DNA from 3 places in the Vagococcus penaei genome. Region 1 is predicted to be linked to each of the others. Evidence: a T-box and tRNA genes for the amino acid it is inferred to sense, from the RefSeq annotation. Region 1 holds a T-box; the other regions hold tRNA genes.
The links. The T-box of region 1 lies ahead of pheS (phenylalanine--tRNA ligase subunit alpha). A T-box ahead of a tRNA ligase gene usually reads a tRNA of that ligase, here a tRNA-Phe.

Region 1 (6,103 bases):
TTTTTATTAGTTACAGTCGCTTTTTTAGCGGGTTCTTTTTTCTTTGGACTAGGTGTTACATCTTTTAATTGTCCAGTAGTTGAGACTTTAATTGGATTCTTTTCAAAATAAGCTTCCAATTCTCGCTTGATTTTTGGTTTTTGATAAAGTGTTGAAATAGCAGATTGGATACAACTAAAAATCCCACCGATTGCCCAATACAATGTCACTCCTGCTGGAGAAGAAAACGAAATAAAGATAATCATCAATGGAGAAATATACGACATCATCCGCATTTGTTTCTTTTGCGCTTCATCCATACCAATCATTGTGACAAAACTTTGGACAAAATAACTAATACCAGCAATTGCAACTAAAAGCAAACTAGGTTTACCCAAATTTATGCCTAAAAAGACTGATTCTGAAATACCTGGAGTTACTTTGGCAGCGAAGAATAAAGCAGTAAATATTGGCATTTGGATGAGTAATGGTAGACAACCAATCCCACCAACAATACTAATATCATTTTCTTTGTATAATTTTTGTAGCTCTTGTTGCGCGGCCACAAGTTCTTCTTGTGACTGAGTATTTTTCATTTTAGCATTAATAACATCCATATGTGGCTTTAATGCAGCAATTTTTTCTTGCTGAATGGTTGATTTTTTCATTTGGCTTAAGCCTAATGGTAAAATAATTAACCTAACAACAAGGGTTAAAACGATAATAGCTAAACCAAAACCAAGGCCTAGATTATCGGCTAAATAGGTTAGGAGTTGACTCATAGGTTTCACTAAAAAATTATAAATGATTCCTTCTCCCGTTGGATTACCTGCCTTATCTGTTTTGACACAGCCTGACATCGTAATTAAAAGCATCAACAAGCCGGATGAAACCAGCCATTTCCTTAAATTTTTCATTCAATTCTTCCTTTACAATAATCTACACAAAGATAACTATAACGAATTGCTTAGGTTTTTTCAATCAATTTTAATGATTTTTAATAGGTTACTTGAAAACCTTTCGTTTTTTGATTAGTTGTATGATAGGTAACATCACAGGTATCAACACGTCCAGATGGTGTAGGTGATTTTTTAACAGCGTCAATAAATGTTGAAATTTTATTTTCTTCCCCACTTGCTTCAATATATACACGTCCATCAGACAGGTTTTTCACTAACCCGCTGACACCAATTTTATCTGCAACTATTTTAGTTAAATAACGAAAGCCAACACCTTGGACTCTACCTGATACAATTATTTGAATTTGCATAGTTTCTTCCTCACTTTCTTTCATTAATTGTAGTATATAATGCTTAATTTAAATTAACAAACTATACATGATAAAAAAATTTGTTATAATGGATGCACGAACGAGAAAAGGAAGACATCATGAAAGAAATTACATCAACTAAAAACCCATTGATTAAAGAATTAAAAAAATTACATAAAAAGAAACACCGCATCGAAACAAATAGTTACTTAATTGAAGGTGAACACCTCGTTGAAGAGGCATTTACTTACCAAGCAGAGATTATAAGCTTACTGGTTACCAAAGATAGCTATCAAGATTATCACTATTTAACAGAACAAGTGAGTGATGATTCTTTATACGTTGTGACTGATGACGTCTTAAAAGTCGTTTCTAGTTTACCCACTCCGCAAGGAATTATCGCGGTCATCCGTAAAACTGAGGTAGTGAAAAACCAACAATTAGGTCGGATGTTATTACTTGATCGAGTGCAGGATCCCGGAAATGTTGGAACAATGATTCGAACGGCGGATGCCGCTGGTTTTACTCATGTTATTTTGGGTGAAGGTTGTGCAGATATCTATCAATCAAAAGTACTCCGTGCTATGCAAGGTAGTCAATACCATTTAACGCTTGAAGAGGCTAATTTAACTGACTTTATTTTAAAACTAAAAGAAGAAAATTATCAAGTTTATGGCACTGAATTAAATGAAGAGGCAATTGATTATCGAGAAATCGAGTCAACTGATAAACTAGCTATTATCATGGGGAATGAGGGACAAGGTGTCGCTCAGGAACTATTAGAGCTAACGGATAAAAATCTGTATATTCCAATTAAAGGGAAAGCAGAATCGCTAAATGTTGCAATTGCTGCTGGTATTATTATGTTTTCGCTTTAAAAATTTACGAATTTATTAAATTAATTGACTTTTATGGTTGGAATACTTGTTACATGTTAGAATAGTTTATGTTTAAAGGTTTGTGAAGGATTATTTAAAAAGAAAGTATGTGACTCGAAAATGGCGTTAGATTGGAAAAATGATAAAGAATATGTTGCACTTGTGGAAGATTTAATTTTTACTGACGAGGTTCAAAGTTTAGCTAAATTTACACAACATCATTACTCTAATAGATTAGATCACTCAATTAGTGTGTCATATAGAAGCTATTTATTAGCAAAAAAATGGAATGGTGATGAACGAGCAACTGCCCGTGCAGGGTTACTTCATGATTTATTCTTTTATGATTGGCGAGACCAAAAAATGGGTGATGGCACGCATGCTTATGTCCATCCGAGAATTGCGTTAAAAAATGCACGTGAATTAACTGAAATTTCAAAATTAGAAGAAGATATTATTGTAAAACACATGTTTGGAGCGACAATTGCGCCACCAAAATATAAAGAAAGTTACATTGTGACTTTAGTCGATAAGTATTGCGCTTGCGAAGAAGCTATTGTTCCGTTGTATCAAAAATTGAAACACAAAGCCTCTGCTTACTTCGGACTCTCTCAAATTTAAGCCAAAAGCTAGCATTGTCTAGCTTTTTCATTTATACTAAATTGATAGAATAGTAAGTAGCAAATGTTGAATTAGGAGTGATTTAAATGACATCATGTCGAGAAAGACAATTTCAACTCTGTCCTCGTTTTGAAAAGACGTTTGCAATTTTAGGAAAAAAATGGAACGGCTTAATTATTGATGTCTTACTAGAAGAGGGGCCACAGCGCTTTGTGGAACTTGCTTCTAAGATTCCAGATGTTAGTGACCGTGTCTTAGTCGAACGTTTAAAAGAACTTGAAGAAAAAGAAATACTGGCACGTTTAGTCCTTGAAGATGAAAATAATCGAATTGTCTACCAATTAACCGAAAAAGGCCAAGATTTAAAACGTGTGATGGATGAAATTCAGTCATGGGGTGAACGTTGGGTGACTATTAGTCAACCAACGACTTGACCTTTTAGTCGAAATCTTGTAGACTAACTGATAAATAAAGAAATACATTTTAGGGAAAAGAGTAACTTAAAAATATCTTCAAAAGGGAAATCTGTCATTGGACTGTAAGCAGATTGTAGATGATTTAGGTGAAGTTCACTTCCTGAGTAGTTTATTGCTAAAATAAACCGGTGCTAGTCATCGTTAACAATTTAGAGATGCTTATTTTTAGTAGGCAAATTAGGATGGTACCGCGAGACATCGTTCCTTATCAGGAATGGTGTCTTTTTTGTGTAGTAAAAAAAGAAAGGGTTGGAAAATATGTCATTACAAGATACATTGGAACAATTAAAAACGGCAACACTTGCACAAATTAATCAAGTACAAGGATTAACTGAATTAAATGATATTCGCGTGCAAGTTTTAGGTAAAAAAGGCTCAATTACTGAAGTTTTACGTAGTATGAAAGATTTATCACCAGAGATGCGTCCAGTCGTGGGTGCATTTGCAAACGAGGTGCGTGATGAATTGACGATAGCTTTAGAGCAAAAAAAGATTGATTTAGAAGAAATGGTCTTAAATCAAGCATTAGCATCTGAAACAATTGATGTTACGTTACCAGGTAAAACAGTTAAAACGGGGACACCCCACGTATTAACACAAATTATTCAAGAGATTGAAGATATCTTCCTAGGATTAGGCTATCAAGTAATTGAAGGTAATGAAGTGGAACAAGATGAGTATAATTTTGAACGAATGAATTTACCAAAAGACCATCCAGCACGTGATATGCAAGATTCTTTTTATATTACAGATGATTTGTTGTTACGGACACATACGTCACCAGTTCAAGCAAGAACAATGGAGCAACATGATTTTTCAAAAGGGCCTCTAAGAATGATTAGCCCTGGTAAAGTTTTCCGTCGTGATAATGATGACGCGACACATAGTCATCAATTTCATCAAATTGAAGGACTAGTTATTGATGAAAATATTACAATGGGTGATTTAAAAGGAACCCTTGAAGTGTTGTTAAAAAAAATCTTTGGTGATGAACGCAAGATTCGTTTAAGACCAAGCTACTTCCCATTCACTGAGCCATCTGTTGAGGTAGATATTAGTTGCTTTAAATGCGGTGGAGCAGGTTGTAATGTTTGTAAACACACTGGTTGGATTGAAGTCTTAGGTGCGGGTATTGTTCACCCCCGAGTGCTTGAAATGTCTGGTGTTGACGCAACAAAATACAGTGGTTTTGCCTTTGGTTTAGGTCCGGATCGTTTAGCAATGTTGAAATACGGAGTTAATGATATTCGTTATTTCTATCAAAATGATCGTCGCTTTTTAAAACAATTTAACGTAAAGGGGTAGAAAGATGTTAGTTTCATATAAATGGTTAAACGAATTAGTTGATTTATCGGACATTAGAGTTGATGAATTAGCAGATAAAATGTCACGCTCAGGAATTGAAGTCGAAGATGTCACAATTCCTGAAGAAGGGTTAAAGAAAATCGTTGTCGGTGACGTGAAAGAATGTCAACCACATCCAGACAGTGATCATTTATCAATTTGTCAAATTGATGTTGGTGAAGATGAGTTATATCAAATTGTGTGTGGTGCACCGAATATCACAGCAGGTAAAAAAGTAATTGTTGCTTTACCTAACTCACGTATCACTGGTAATGTTAAAATTAAAAAGGGTAAAATGCGTGGAGAAGTATCTTTAGGAATGGTCTGTTCATTACAAGAGTTAGGTTACTCTGACAGTGTGGTTCCAAAAGCTTATGCAGAAGGAATTTATTTTTTACCAGATCATGCAGTAGCAGGTGAAGCTGTTTTTCCATATTTAGATATGGACGATGCTATCATCGAGTTATCAGTCACACCAAACCGGGCAGATGCACTAAGTTTACGCGGAGTTGCATATGAAGTAGCTGCACTTTATAACAAGCGAGTTACTTTTCCAAGCCAAGAAGTTTTAGAAGATGATAGTGATTCAGTCGAAAATTATGTTAAAGTAACGGTTGATCACGCAGAGGATACACCAACTTATTTAATGCGCGTCATTAAAAATGTTACCGTTAAAGAGAGCCCTCTTTGGTTACAAACACGTTTAATGAATGAAGGGATTCGCCCAGTTAATAATGTAGTAGATGCAACAAACTATGTTTTATTATTATTCGGTCAACCTCAACATGCGTTCGATTACAATCGTTTAAATAGTCAGAATATCCATGTCCGTCGTGCAGTAGCTGGTGAAATGTTAACGACACTTGATGGTGTTGAACGTGAATTAAGTTCGGATAACTTAGTGATTACTGATGGTAAAACACCAGTTGCTTTAGCCGGTGTAATGGGCGGTGAAGCGACTGAAATTACCTCTAATACAGTCACTGTCGCGTTAGAAACAGCCCTATTTGAGCCAACATTGATTCGCCGAACAGCGCGTTCATTTGGCCTATCTAGCGAGTCTAGTAAACGATTTGAACGTGGTATCAATACAGCAACCATCATGGAAGCCAGTGATTTCGCAGCAGCATTAATTGCTGAGTTATCTGGCGGGCAAGTTGTACAAGGTACAGTTGTTAGTACACCCTATCAAGCTCAATCTGTTACGGTTTCTATTACATTAGATAAAATTAATCAGTCATTAGGTACAAGTTTAACGGCTCAGGAAGTCACTGCGATTTTTGAGCGTTTAGGTTTTGAAGTGGCTGAAAATAGTCATCATTTTACAGTTACAATTCCACCACGTCGTTGGGATATAACGATTGAGGCAGATTTAATTGAAGAAGTTGCACGGATTTATGGGTATGATAATTTGCCCTCGACTTTACCAAGTGGTAGTTCATTACCAGGTCAACTGACGCCAAAACAACAACTCATTCGGGATATTCGTCGTAATTTAGAAGGTAACGGTTTGACTGAAGCAATCAGTTATGCAC
Region 2 (6,103 bases), 310 kb from region 1:
GAAGTTCCAATATCACACTGTCAAGAAAATCTTCTAGTTAGAAGCAAACGACCCGTACCGCAAACCGACACAGGTAGTCGAGGAGAGAATCCTAAGGTGAGCGAGAGAACTCTTGTTAAGGAACTCGGCAAAATGACCCCGTAACTTCGGGAGAAGGGGTGCTAAACGCAAGTTTAGCCGCAGTGAATAGGCCCAAGCGACTGTTTATCAAAAACACAGGTCTCTGCAAAATCGAAAGATGACGTATAGGGGCTGACGCCTGCCCGGTGCTGGAAGGTTAAGAGGATGGGTTAGCAATAGCGAAGCTCAGAATTGAAGCCCCAGTAAACGGCGGCCGTAACTATAACGGTCCTAAGGTAGCGAAATTCCTTGTCGGGTAAGTTCCGACCCGCACGAAAGGCGTAACGATTTGGGCACTGTCTCAACAAGAGACTCGGTGAAATTTTAGTACCTGTGAAGATGCAGGTTACCCGCGACAGGACGGAAAGACCCCATGGAGCTTTACTGTAGTTTGATATTGACTGTTTGTGACACATGTACAGGATAGGTAGGAGCCGTTGAACTCGGAACGCTAGTTTCGAGGGAGGCATTGGTGGGATACTACCCTTGTGTTATGACCAGTCTAACCCGCGCCACTTATCGTGGCGGGAGACAGTGTCAGATGGACAGTTTGACTGGGGCGGTCGCCTCCTAAAATGTAACGGAGGCGCCCAAAGGTTCCCTCAGAATGGTTGGAAATCATTCGAAGAGTGTAAAGGCAAAAGGGAGCTTGACTGCGAGAGTTACAACTCGAGCAGGGACGAAAGTCGGGCTTAGTGATCCGGTGGTTCCGCATGGAAGGGCCATCGCTCAACGGATAAAAGCTACCCTGGGGATAACAGGCTTATCTCCCCCAAGAGTTCACATCGACGGGGAGGTTTGGCACCTCGATGTCGGCTCGTCGCATCCTGGGGCTGTAGTCGGTCCCAAGGGTTGGGCTGTTCGCCCATTAAAGCGGCACGCGAGCTGGGTTCAGAACGTCGTGAGACAGTTCGGTCCCTATCCGTCGCGGGCGTTGGAAATTTGAGAGGAGCTGTCCTTAGTACGAGAGGACCGGGATGGACATACCTCTGGTGTACCAGTTGTTCTGCCAAGGGCATTGCTGGGTAGCTATGTATGGACGGGATAAACGCTGAAAGCATCTAAGCGTGAAGCCCCCCTCAAGATGAGATTTCCCATTTCTTTAAGAAAGTAAGATCCCTGAGAGATGATCAGGTAGATAGGCTAGGAGTGGAAGTACAGTGATGTATGGAGCGGACTAGTACTAATCGATCGAGGACTTAACCAAATAAACGGTGTCACTTATGTTAATGATAACTTCAAATCCAGTTTTGAGTGAGCAATCACTTAATTAAATAGAACACTTATAGAAGTGTGGTGGCGATGGCAAGAAGGATACACCTGTAACCATGCCGAACACAGCAGTTAAGCTTCTTAGCGCCGAGGGTAGTGAAGGGTTTCTCTTTGTGAGAGTAGGACGCTGCCACGCATTTATAAGTATTCCGGCATAGCTCAGTTGGTAGTAGCGCATGACTGTTAATCATGATGTCGTAGGTTCGAGTCCTACTGCCGGAGTCCTTTTAAAGAGTCATTAAAAGCTAAAGCTTGGAGAGTTGTCCGAGTTGGCCGAAGGAGCATGATTGGAAATCATGTAGGCGGTAATAACTGTCTCAAGGGTTCGAATCCCTTACTCTCCGTAAAATAATAAATAAGGCCCGTTGGTCAAGCGGTTAAGACACCGCCCTTTCACGGCGGTAACACGGGTTCGATTCCCGTACGGGTCATAACAATAAATATATAAAGTTTTCAGATGGGAAAAGTCTTATTTAGCCAATAAGAATAGATGGTTCGAATCCATAAACTTTTTAAATGGTTCCGTGGTGTAGGGGTTAACATGCCTGCCTGTCACGCAGGAGATCGCGGGTTCAAATCCCGTCGGGACCGTTTAGGCGCAGTAGCTCAGTTGGTAGAGCAACGGATTGAAGCTCCGTGTGTCGGCAGTTCGATTCTGTCTTGCGCCATTTTGGAGGGATAGCGAAGTGGCTAAACGCGGCGGACTGTAAATCCGCTCCTTCGGGTTCGGCAGTTCGAATCTGCCTCCCTCCATTTTTATAGGGGTATAGTTTAGTGGTAGAACTACGGTCTCCAAAACCGTCAGCGTGGGTTCGAGTCCTACTACCCCTGTTGCTTCAATAGTATTATGGCGATTGTGGCGAAGTGGTTAACGCATCGGATTGTGGTTCCGACACGCGTGGGTTCGATTCCCATCAGTCGCCTTTTTTTATTGGGCTATAGCCAAGCGGTAAGGCAACGGACTTTGACTCCGTCACTCGTTGGTTCGAATCCAGCTAGCCCAGTTTTAATATGGTATGGCGGTATAGCCAAGTGGTAAGGCAGAGGTCTGCAACACCTTTATCATCGGTTCAAATCCGGTTACCGCCTTTTTCTAATTAATATATGCCGGCGTGGCGGAATTGGCAGACGCGCTGGACTCAAAATCCTGTGCCCGCAAGGGCGTGCCGGTTCGACCCCGGCCGCCGGTATTAGTTAGATTTTTTATTTTAATAGTATTATGGCGATTGTGGCGAAGTGGTTAACGCATCGGATTGTGGTTCCGACACGCGTGGGTTCGATTCCCATCAGTCGCCCTTTTAATGGGCTATAGCCAAGCGGTAAGGCAACGGACTTTGACTCCGTCACTCGTTGGTTCGAATCCAGCTAGCCCAGTTTATTTTATAGTATGGTAATAATGGCAAGAAGGATACACCTGTAACCATGTCGAACACAGTAGTTAAGTTTCTTAGCGCCGAGGGTAGTGAAGGGTTTCTCTTTGTGAGAGTAGGACATTGCCATGCTAGATAGATAATAGGCCCGTTGGTCAAGCGGTTAAGACACCGCCCTTTCACGGCGGTAACACGGGTTCGATTCCCGTACGGGTCATAACAATAAATATATAAAGTTTTCAGATGGGAAAAGTCTTATTTAGCCAATAAGAATAGATGGTTCGAATCCATAAACTTTTTAAATGGTTCCGTGGTGTAGGGGTTAACATGCCTGCCTGTCACGCAGGAGATCGCGGGTTCAAATCCCGTCGGGACCGTTTAGGCGCAGTAGCTCAGTTGGTAGAGCAACGGATTGAAGCTCCGTGTGTCGGCAGTTCGATTCTGTCTTGCGCCATTTTGGAGGGATAGCGAAGTGGCTAAACGCGGCGGACTGTAAATCCGCTCCTTCGGGTTCGGCAGTTCGAATCTGCCTCCCTCCATTTTTTTAATATGGCGATTGTGGCGAAGTGGTTAACGCATCGGATTGTGGTTCCGACACGCGTGGGTTCGATTCCCATCAGTCGCCTTTTTTAATGGGCTATAGCCAAGCGGTAAGGCAACGGACTTTGACTCCGTCACTCGTTGGTTCGAATCCAGCTAGCCCAGTATATAATTATTGATTAGTATATAAAATAAAAAGAAGATAGATTGAGTTTTCTCATATTCTATCTTCTTTTTTCTCATCTTTTATTGTACGAATTTAGTAAAAAACTGTTGGAGATTTAACTTCCAACAGTTTAAGTATAACTAGAAAAAATCAAGTGTGCTTGTTTTAGGCTAATATGAAATGTTTTATCTGATTGATTAATTGTAAAGACAATCAATTCGTTAAAATGATCAATATCTACTATATGGATAGTATCACCTACCGTTAAGTTAATTGACGACATATAATTTAAAACGGAAGTATCATCCATAACGCGGCCAATTATTAAGGAATCACCTGGTTTAAAATCAGAAATAGGTATTAAAGAAGGCTCTCGATAGTTATCATGTGTTGGAATGATTCCACCATGCGGGCAAGTTTTTGGTTTACTTAAGTATGTAAATAAGCGATCAAAAAAGATAGGATCTTTAACGTGTTCTAATTCTTCAGATAAATGGTGCAAATCATGAAGTGAATAGCCTAGTTTGTCATATAGAAAGGTTTCGATAATTCGATGATTTCTGATGATTGTAATGGTTTGATTAAGACCATTTAATGTTAATTTGACACCAGTATAAGGCTTATATTCTAAAAGGCCGTCACTTTGAAGTTTTTCTACCATTTCTGTGACTGAAGCAGGTGAGACATTTAAATGTTGCGATAAGGTTTTATTAGAAACGAATTCATCAATACCATTATTCTCATAAATCGCTTTTAGGTAATCTTCTTTATTACTCGATGATTTCTTCATAGGGGCCTCCTAAAGTAATATTGTAATCGGCTAACTAACTAATCAATTATAACATAGTTTACTAATTTTTTTAAACATTATTAGTCTAGGATATTTTTTTATAAATGACTATGATATACTACAATAGAGAAAGAGAGGTTGATATAATGGTAACGTTTTATTGGTACCCAAAGTGTTCAACTTGCAAAAAAGCTAAAGTCTGGTTAGATGAGCACGCGATTGATTACAAGATAATTAATATGATAGAAGAACCACCAGCAAAAGATTTATTAATTACATGGATGAATGATAATGATTATCCTATTCGACGTTTCTTTAATACTAGTGGTATCAAATATCGGGAGCAGCATCTGAAAGATATTGTTAATGAATTTACTGTGGAAGAAGCGGCAAGTCGTTTGACAGTTGATGGTATGCTTATTAAGCGTCCGATTATGCTATTAGCCAATAATCAGGTATTACTTGGTTTTAAGGAAAAAGAATATGAGGAAGCATTTTTAAATTAGGAGGTAAAATTGATGACTGATAAAAATTTATGGATTAAAGAAGAAGGAGACTTGATTAGAGTTGGTTTGTCTGAACAAGCACAAGATGATTTAGGAAAAATTAGTTTTGCTTCTTTTCCAAAAGTCGGTACAATTGTTGAATTAGGTGACGAAGTTGTTGAGCTAGAAGCTGAAAAAGCTGTAGTTGAATATGAATCACCTGTTTCGGGAACAGTCGTTGAGGTGAATGAGGCTGCACAAAATCAACCTAGTTTACTTGATGAAGCAAAGGCTTGGTTATTTGTAGTTAAACCTTAATTAAAAAGGGCTCTTTGTCAAATCGGACTGATGAGTCGGATATATGAGATGATAAATTTGAGATTATTCTCAGATTTATCATCTTTTTTAGTTATTTAATTTTAATAAGGCCGTTTATCAAGAAAATTCTTATGCGCATATTCGTAAAGGAGTTGAACCCGTAGGAAACTCTTTTAAGAGTTTTTATATGAGTGTTCTTAGCTTCGATTTTTCCATTGGAAAAATTATATTTTAGGGCATTTCGAATACCTTCCTCGTAGGAAATCAGATTGTCTATTTTATTTCTAAATTGTCTATCCAAGCTATCGGGTAAATCTTTCAATAGTTCGAAAAATGACTGGTCATCTTTGTTTCTAAAGTGATACATTAGTAAATGAAAGATATCATAAGCTTCTTTTAGATTAGAAGAGAATGAAAGTAGTCGATCAATCATCATAGATTCCGTTAAAAGAGGATGCTTTGGAGAAGGAAAGCTTCTCCAGGTTTTGAATTCTGAAATGGAAATAGTTGTTTGATTTTTCAGAAGACATTTCCAGTTTGATTTTAATTTATTGGCTTCTGAATTTTTCTTGTTGGCAACTAATGTCTTCATTTCTCGTACTCTCAAATCATTAAAAGCAGTGTTCAAATGCTTTACAATATGAAATCGATCAATGACTAGCTTAGCAGTAGGAAAGACTGTTTTAGTCAATTGAAAGTAAGCTGCATTCATATCTGTTACTAAAAATTTAACTTTTCTCCGTTCCTCCAATGAAGAGCGATTAAAGTAAGGAATGATTTTCTCTAATTTCCTACTAGGTAAAACGTCCACTAATTCACCTGTTTTCCCATCAGCACATATGAAGTTCATTTTATCTTCATAACTAGCGTGAGATCTAAACTCATCTACCATTAAAACTTCTGGAAAAGATCGAGGTTTAAGTTGTTGTGGGAGCTGTGATTCAACGGACTTAAGAACTCTTAAAACTGTAGTTAAAGAAACTTGGCATTGTTTAGATATAACTGTCATAGAGATTTTCTCAGTTAATAATTCTAAAATCTT
Region 3 (6,103 bases), 1.1 Mb from region 1:
GCTCAACGGATAAAAGCTACCCTGGGGATAACAGGCTTATCTCCCCCAAGAGTTCACATCGACGGGGAGGTTTGGCACCTCGATGTCGGCTCGTCGCATCCTGGGGCTGTAGTCGGTCCCAAGGGTTGGGCTGTTCGCCCATTAAAGCGGCACGCGAGCTGGGTTCAGAACGTCGTGAGACAGTTCGGTCCCTATCCGTCGCGGGCGTTGGAAATTTGAGAGGAGCTGTCCTTAGTACGAGAGGACCGGGATGGACATACCTCTGGTGTACCAGTTGTTCTGCCAAGGGCATTGCTGGGTAGCTATGTATGGACGGGATAAACGCTGAAAGCATCTAAGCGTGAAGCCCCCCTCAAGATGAGATTTCCCATTTCTTTAAGAAAGTAAGATCCCTGAGAGATGATCAGGTAGATAGGCTAGGAGTGGAAGTACAGTGATGTATGGAGCGGACTAGTACTAATCGATCGAGGACTTAACCAAATAAACGGTGTCACTTATGTTAATGATAACTTCAAATCCAGTTTTGAGTGAGCAATCACTTAATTAAATAGAACACTTATAGAAGTGTGGTGGCGATGGCAAGAAGGATACACCTGTAACCATGCCGAACACAGCAGTTAAGCTTCTTAGCGCCGAGGGTAGTGAAGGGTTTCTCTTTGTGAGAGTAGGACGTTGCCACGCATTTATAAGTATTTTTTTTGGAGGTTTAGCTCAGCTGGGAGAGCACCTGCCTTACAAGCAGGGGGTCGGCGGTTCGATCCCGTCAACCTCCATTTTAAATTAGACTCGTTAGCTCAGTTGGTAGAGCATCTGACTTTTAATCAGAGGGTCACTGGTTCGAGCCCAGTACGGGTCATTTTTGCGGGTGTGGCGGAATTGGCAGACGCACTAGATTTAGGATCTAGCGCCTTACGGCGTGGGGGTTCAAGTCCCTTCACCCGCATAAGAAGTTACAGCCGGCTTAGCTCAGTTGGTAGAGCATCTGATTTGTAATCAGAGGGTCGAGGGTTCAAGTCCTTTAGCCGGCATTCTATTTCTAAGCGGAAGTAGTTCAGTGGTAGAACATCACCTTGCCAAGGTGGGGGTCGCGGGTTCGAACCCCGTCTTCCGCTTTTATGTTCCAGCCGGGGTGGCGGAACTGGCAGACGCACAGGACTTAAAATCCTGCGGTGAGTGATCACCGTACCGGTTCGATTCCGGTCCTCGGCATTGCTTTTTAAGCACCCATAGCTCAATTGGATAGAGTGTCTGACTACGGATCAGAAGGTTAGGGGTTCGACTCCTCTTGGGTGCGTCACCTTTTTTACGGGAAGTAGCTCAGCTTGGTAGAGCACTTGGTTTGGGACCAAGGGGTCGCAGGTTCGAATCCTGTCTTCCCGATTTTAATTACGCGGTGTAGCTCAGCTGGCTAGAGCGTCCGGTTCATACCCGGGAGGTCGGGGGTTCGATCCCCTCCGCCGCGATAATTTATAACTTGGACCTTTAGCTCAGTTGGTTAGAGCTCCCGGCTCATAACCGGGCGGTCGTAGGTTCGAGTCCTACAAGGTCCATTGTTATGGAATTGTATGGTTTTTGCTAATATTATGGAGGATTACCCAAGTCCGGCTGAAGGGAACGGTCTTGAAAACCGTCAGGTGTGTAAAAGCACGCAAGGGTTCGAATCCCTTATCCTCCTTTTAAAAATATCGCGGAGTGGAGCAGTCTGGTAGCTCGTCGGGCTCATAACCCGAAGGTCGTAGGTTCAAATCCTGCCTCCGCAATTAGGTTCCGTGGTGTAGGGGTTAACATGCCTGCCTGTCACGCAGGAGATCGCGGGTTCAAATCCCGTCGGGACCGTTTAAGCGGGTGTAGTTTAGTGGTAAAACTACAGCCTTCCAAGCTGTTGTCGCGAGTTCGATTCTCGTCACCCGCTTTTCTTTAAAAATTAGGGCCTATAGCTCAGCTGGTTAGAGCGCACGCCTGATAAGCGTGAGGTCGATGGTTCGAGTCCATTTAGGCCCATTATTTTAAGGATGGAGAAGTACTCAAGTGGCTGAAGAGGCGCCCCTGCTAAGGGTGTAGGTCGGGAAACTGGCGCGAGGGTTCAAATCCCTCCTTCTCCATAATGATTTATATCATTAATTTAACTTAATTTATTCAGTCTGGCCCGTTGGTCAAGCGGTTAAGACACCGCCCTTTCACGGCGGTAACACGGGTTCGATTCCCGTACGGGTCATTAGCATTTCGGAGGATTACCCAAGTCCGGCTGAAGGGAACGGTCTTGAAAACCGTCAGGTGTGTAAAAGCACGCAAGGGTTCGAATCCCTTATCCTCCTTTTAAAAATATCGCGGAGTGGAGCAGTCTGGTAGCTCGTCGGGCTCATAACCCGAAGGTCGTAGGTTCAAATCCTGCCTCCGCAATTAGGTTCCGTGGTGTAGGGGTTAACATGCCTGCCTGTCACGCAGGAGATCGCGGGTTCAAATCCCGTCGGGACCGTTTTAGGCGCAGTAGCTCAGTTGGTAGAGCAACGGATTGAAGCTCCGTGTGTCGGCAGTTCGATTCTGTCCTGCGCCATCCAAATCCATTAAGCGGGTGTAGTTTAGTGGTAAAACTACAGCCTTCCAAGCTGTTGTCGCGAGTTCGATTCTCGTCACCCGCTTTTCTTTAAAAATTAGGGCCTATAGCTCAGCTGGTTAGAGCGCACGCCTGATAAGCGTGAGGTCGATGGTTCGAGTCCATTTAGGCCCATTATTTTAAGGATGGAGAAGTACTCAAGTGGCTGAAGAGGCGCCCCTGCTAAGGGTGTAGGTCGGGAAACTGGCGCGAGGGTTCAAATCCCTCCTTCTCCATATTAAGTTTTCTCTATTAATAATAAAATATTTTTTATCTAGGCCCGTTGGTCAAGCGGTTAAGACACCGCCCTTTCACGGCGGTAACACGGGTTCGATTCCCGTACGGGTCATATAAGCTCAAAATTGTGTAAATCAATTTTGAGCTTATTTTTTTTATATTTCATTAGGAGGTTGTAATACGTGAAACTAAAATTAACAATGAAAGAACGACTGTACATCGGTATGATGGTATTTGGTTTATTTTTTGGAGCAGGTAACCTCATTTTTCCGATTCAAATTGGTCAAGAGGCTGGGGCAAATGTCTTGTTAGCGAACATGGGATTTTTGGTTACTGGTATTGGCTTACCATTTTTAGGAATCGTAGCATTTGGAACGTCAGATAGCGAAAGTTTAATGGATTTAGGTAATCGTGTTGGACCTCGCTATGCTAAGATATTAACCACAATTCTCTATTTAATTATTGGTCCATTATTTGCGCTACCTAGACTAGCAACTACATCTTTTGAGGTCGGTTTCGCACCATTCGTTAAATCAGATTATCAAATCATTAGTTTATTGGCTTTTACATTAATTTTCTTTAGCGTTGTTTGGTTTTTTTCACGTAAACCTAGTAGAATTTTGGATTATATTGGTAAATTTTTAACCCCGTTATTTTTAATTTTGTTAGCTATTATTCTTTTATTTGCTTTTCTCAAACCAATGGGATCCATCACTCATGCTAGTATACAAGGCGGATATCAAAATCATGCATTTTTAACTGGCTTTACAGCTGGGTACAATACACTTGATGCCTTAGCAGCACTAGCTTTTGGTACGATTATTGTTGATAGCATGAAATCATTGGGTATTAAGCAACCTAAATATATTGCTCTCGAGTTATCAAAAGCAGGAATGATTGGTATTGTCATCATGGGGGTTCTTTATACATTGTTATCATTAACTGGAACCATGAGTTTAGGTGAATTTTCTGTTAATGCTAATGGAGGTATTACGCTAGCCCAAATCTCACACTATTATTTAGGCAATTTTGGTAGTTTTTTATTAGCGATTATTGTTTTGATCGCTTGTGTTAAAACTGCTATCGGTTTATCTACAGCATTTGCTAAAACATTTGACTTATTATATCCGAAAGTGAATTATGTCACATTTGTAGTTATTGCTTTAACCAGTTCATTTATTATTTCTAATTTTGGTTTAACGCGACTTATTGCAATTTCTATTCCTGTTCTGATGTTTATTTATCCTTTAGCAATGACACTAATTTTAATGTCACTTGGAGCTCATATTTTTGATAGACGTCCTGTAATCTATCGTACAGTAACACTTTTTACGTTGGTCGCATCGAGTATCGATTGTATTAATGCACTGCCCAAAACATTTATTCAAAGGTACCCGATATTAATGAATATCCTGTCTTTTGCGGATCATTATTTACCGTTGTTTCGTTTAGGTTTAAGTTGGGTGCCATTTGCTTGTCTTGGTTTATTAGTTGGTTTAATTATTAGTCACTATCAACTTAAAAAAGATGCTTAAAAAAGTCTACCAACGAAAGTTATTTCGTTGGTAGACTTTTATTTATTATAAGTAATATTTGCGATATAGTGTTAAATCATCATTTAGTTCATAAACAAGTGGTTGCCCTGTAGGGATTTCTAGACCCATAATATCATCATCAGAAATATTTTCAATGTGTTTTGCTAATGCTCTAAGTGAATTACCGTGAGCAGCAACGAGTACTGTGTCACCTTTAATTAATGACGGTGCAATATGATCTTCCCAAAATGGTAGGGCACGTTCTAATGTTACTTTGAGGTTTTCACCACCAGGAATTACTTTTTTATCAAGCAAAGCATATTTAGGGTCATTTATTGCAGATTTTGGATCATCTGGTGAAATTAGTGGAGGTAATGTATCGTAAGAACGACGCCATTGATGTACTTGATCCTCACCATATTTATCCGCAGTCTCTTGTTTATTTAGTCCTTGAAGTGCCCCATAATGCCGTTCATTTAAACGCCAAGATTTGACTTCAGGTAACCACATTTGGTCACATTCTTCTAGCACATAGTGACAGGTTTTAATGGCACGTTTAAGGTAAGAGGTATAAGCAATATCAAATCGGATATTCGCTTCTTTGATTTTACGACCGGCTTCTTTGGCTTCTTTCACACCATCAGCACTTAAATCGACATCTTCCCAACCTGTAAACAAGTTTAACGCATTCCATTCGCTTAAACCATGACGTACAAAGACTAATTTTTTCATAAATAACCATCCCTTTCTAGGTTAACGCGACACGTTGATAGTTTTGACACCTTCAGATTCAGATCCAACGATGACGCATGTCGTGATATCCAAGAATAAGCCATGCTCCACAACACCAACTTGATGATCGAGCCATTCAGCTAATTCTGTTGGATTACTGATTTTTTCTAAGTACAAATCAATGATATAATTTTTACTGTCAGTTAGCAATGGTTTTTCATCAGATGTTAGACGAATCTTAGGATTTAAGTTTTTTTCTTGGAATTTTTTTAATAATTGTTGACTACCATATGGAATGACTTCAACTGGTAGTGGGAATTTACCTAAATGTTCGACCATTTTTGATTCATCAACAATCCAAATAACTTTATCAGAATACGTTGCGACAATTTTTTCAAATAGTAATGCTGCGCCACCGCCTTTAATACCGTGAAAGTCTGTTGAGATTTCATCAGCTCCATCGATTGTAATATCAACGTGCTCAACTTCATCAATACTTCGTAAAGGAATACCTAAAGCTAATGCTTGAGTCTCTGTGGCTTTAGATGTGGTAACGCCAATGATTTGTAAATTTTCTTCTTTGACACGACGCCCAATTTCTTCCACCATATAGTAGGCAGTTGAACCGGTTCCTAGACCGACAACCATCCCATCCTTGATATATTTTGCTGATTCAATCCCGACTGCTTGCTTTAAATTCATGCTTGCATACCCTCCAAAATTAGTTATCGTATTTGTATTTTGTTGCCATATCTATTGTAAGCATATTCAAAGTAAAAAGAAATAAAATTTTTTTGTTTTTTTGTGTTGACTATTTTAATTTATGTATGTTATAGTTACGAAGGTGCTTGAAACACAGGTCTCATGTGAGACATGATGACTGACGCATAATTTTATGCAAGCAGTTCTTGCATTAATTTTTTAACTAAAAAAAAGAACCACCTGGATGTGTGGGTCTACAAATGTTTTTCAGGAAGGAGGAATTACCATGCCTACAATTAATCAA

Region 2: it has a tRNA-Phe gene. The T-box ahead of pheS (phenylalanine--tRNA ligase subunit alpha) is inferred to sense a tRNA for this amino acid. The anticodon was not compared.
Region 3: it has a tRNA-Phe gene. The T-box ahead of pheS (phenylalanine--tRNA ligase subunit alpha) is inferred to sense a tRNA for this amino acid. The anticodon was not compared.

What each region holds. Positions count from the first base shown of each region.
Region 1 covers NZ_CP019609.1:2,347,645-2,353,747, forward strand. The annotation lists gene yidC (membrane protein insertase YidC) at 1-896, opposite strand, end outside; gene BW732_RS11205 (acylphosphatase) at 977-1,249, opposite strand; gene BW732_RS11210 (TrmH family RNA methyltransferase) at 1,369-2,127, shown strand; gene BW732_RS11215 (HD domain-containing protein) at 2,248-2,748, shown strand; gene BW732_RS11220 (winged helix-turn-helix transcriptional regulator) at 2,835-3,182, shown strand; T-box leader at 3,221-3,433, shown strand; gene pheS (phenylalanine--tRNA ligase subunit alpha) at 3,483-4,529, shown strand; gene pheT (phenylalanine--tRNA ligase subunit beta) at 4,534-6,103, shown strand, end outside.
Region 2 covers NZ_CP019609.1:2,041,902-2,048,004, forward strand. The annotation lists rRNA gene BW732_RS09665 (23S ribosomal RNA) at 1-1,327, shown strand, start outside; rRNA gene rrf (5S ribosomal RNA) at 1,413-1,528, shown strand; tRNA gene BW732_RS09675 (tRNA-Asn) at 1,541-1,614, shown strand; tRNA gene BW732_RS09680 (tRNA-Ser) at 1,647-1,736, shown strand; tRNA gene BW732_RS09685 (tRNA-Glu) at 1,752-1,823, shown strand; tRNA gene BW732_RS09690 (tRNA-Asp) at 1,911-1,983, shown strand; tRNA gene BW732_RS09695 (tRNA-Phe) at 1,988-2,060, shown strand; tRNA gene BW732_RS09700 (tRNA-Tyr) at 2,065-2,145, shown strand; tRNA gene BW732_RS09705 (tRNA-Trp) at 2,153-2,223, shown strand; tRNA gene BW732_RS09710 (tRNA-His) at 2,243-2,315, shown strand; tRNA gene BW732_RS09715 (tRNA-Gln) at 2,325-2,396, shown strand; tRNA gene BW732_RS09720 (tRNA-Cys) at 2,411-2,481, shown strand; tRNA gene BW732_RS09725 (tRNA-Leu) at 2,499-2,582, shown strand; tRNA gene BW732_RS09730 (tRNA-His) at 2,615-2,687, shown strand; tRNA gene BW732_RS09735 (tRNA-Gln) at 2,695-2,766, shown strand; rRNA gene rrf (5S ribosomal RNA) at 2,779-2,894, shown strand; tRNA gene BW732_RS09745 (tRNA-Glu) at 2,908-2,979, shown strand; tRNA gene BW732_RS09750 (tRNA-Asp) at 3,067-3,139, shown strand; tRNA gene BW732_RS09755 (tRNA-Phe) at 3,144-3,216, shown strand; tRNA gene BW732_RS09760 (tRNA-Tyr) at 3,221-3,301, shown strand; tRNA gene BW732_RS09765 (tRNA-His) at 3,315-3,387, shown strand; tRNA gene BW732_RS09770 (tRNA-Gln) at 3,396-3,467, shown strand; gene BW732_RS09775 (metal-dependent transcriptional regulator) at 3,599-4,258, opposite strand; gene BW732_RS09780 (arsenate reductase family protein) at 4,405-4,764, shown strand; gene BW732_RS09785 (glycine cleavage system H family protein) at 4,777-5,061, shown strand; gene BW732_RS09790 (ISL3 family transposase) at 5,153-6,103, opposite strand, start outside.
Region 3 covers NZ_CP019609.1:1,290,799-1,296,901, reverse strand. The annotation lists rRNA gene BW732_RS06245 (23S ribosomal RNA) at 1-480, shown strand, start outside; rRNA gene rrf (5S ribosomal RNA) at 566-681, shown strand; tRNA gene BW732_RS06235 (tRNA-Val) at 701-773, shown strand; tRNA gene BW732_RS06230 (tRNA-Lys) at 784-856, shown strand; tRNA gene BW732_RS06225 (tRNA-Leu) at 862-943, shown strand; tRNA gene BW732_RS06220 (tRNA-Thr) at 956-1,028, shown strand; tRNA gene BW732_RS06215 (tRNA-Gly) at 1,041-1,112, shown strand; tRNA gene BW732_RS06210 (tRNA-Leu) at 1,124-1,209, shown strand; tRNA gene BW732_RS06205 (tRNA-Arg) at 1,221-1,294, shown strand; tRNA gene BW732_RS06200 (tRNA-Pro) at 1,307-1,380, shown strand; tRNA gene BW732_RS06195 (tRNA-Met) at 1,390-1,463, shown strand; tRNA gene BW732_RS06190 (tRNA-Ile) at 1,477-1,550, shown strand; tRNA gene BW732_RS06185 (tRNA-Ser) at 1,586-1,675, shown strand; tRNA gene BW732_RS06180 (tRNA-Met) at 1,687-1,760, shown strand; tRNA gene BW732_RS06175 (tRNA-Asp) at 1,764-1,836, shown strand; tRNA gene BW732_RS06170 (tRNA-Gly) at 1,842-1,912, shown strand; tRNA gene BW732_RS06165 (tRNA-Ile) at 1,928-2,001, shown strand; tRNA gene BW732_RS06160 (tRNA-Ser) at 2,015-2,102, shown strand; tRNA gene BW732_RS06155 (tRNA-Glu) at 2,144-2,215, shown strand; tRNA gene BW732_RS06150 (tRNA-Ser) at 2,226-2,315, shown strand; tRNA gene BW732_RS06145 (tRNA-Met) at 2,327-2,400, shown strand; tRNA gene BW732_RS06140 (tRNA-Asp) at 2,404-2,476, shown strand; tRNA gene BW732_RS06135 (tRNA-Phe) at 2,482-2,554, shown strand; tRNA gene BW732_RS06130 (tRNA-Gly) at 2,569-2,639, shown strand; tRNA gene BW732_RS06125 (tRNA-Ile) at 2,655-2,728, shown strand; tRNA gene BW732_RS06120 (tRNA-Ser) at 2,742-2,829, shown strand; tRNA gene BW732_RS06115 (tRNA-Glu) at 2,871-2,942, shown strand; gene brnQ (branched-chain amino acid transport system II carrier protein) at 3,013-4,365, shown strand; gene gpmA (2,3-diphosphoglycerate-dependent phosphoglycerate mutase) at 4,411-5,097, opposite strand; gene rpiA (ribose-5-phosphate isomerase RpiA) at 5,119-5,799, opposite strand; gene rpsL (30S ribosomal protein S12) at 6,086-6,103, shown strand, end outside.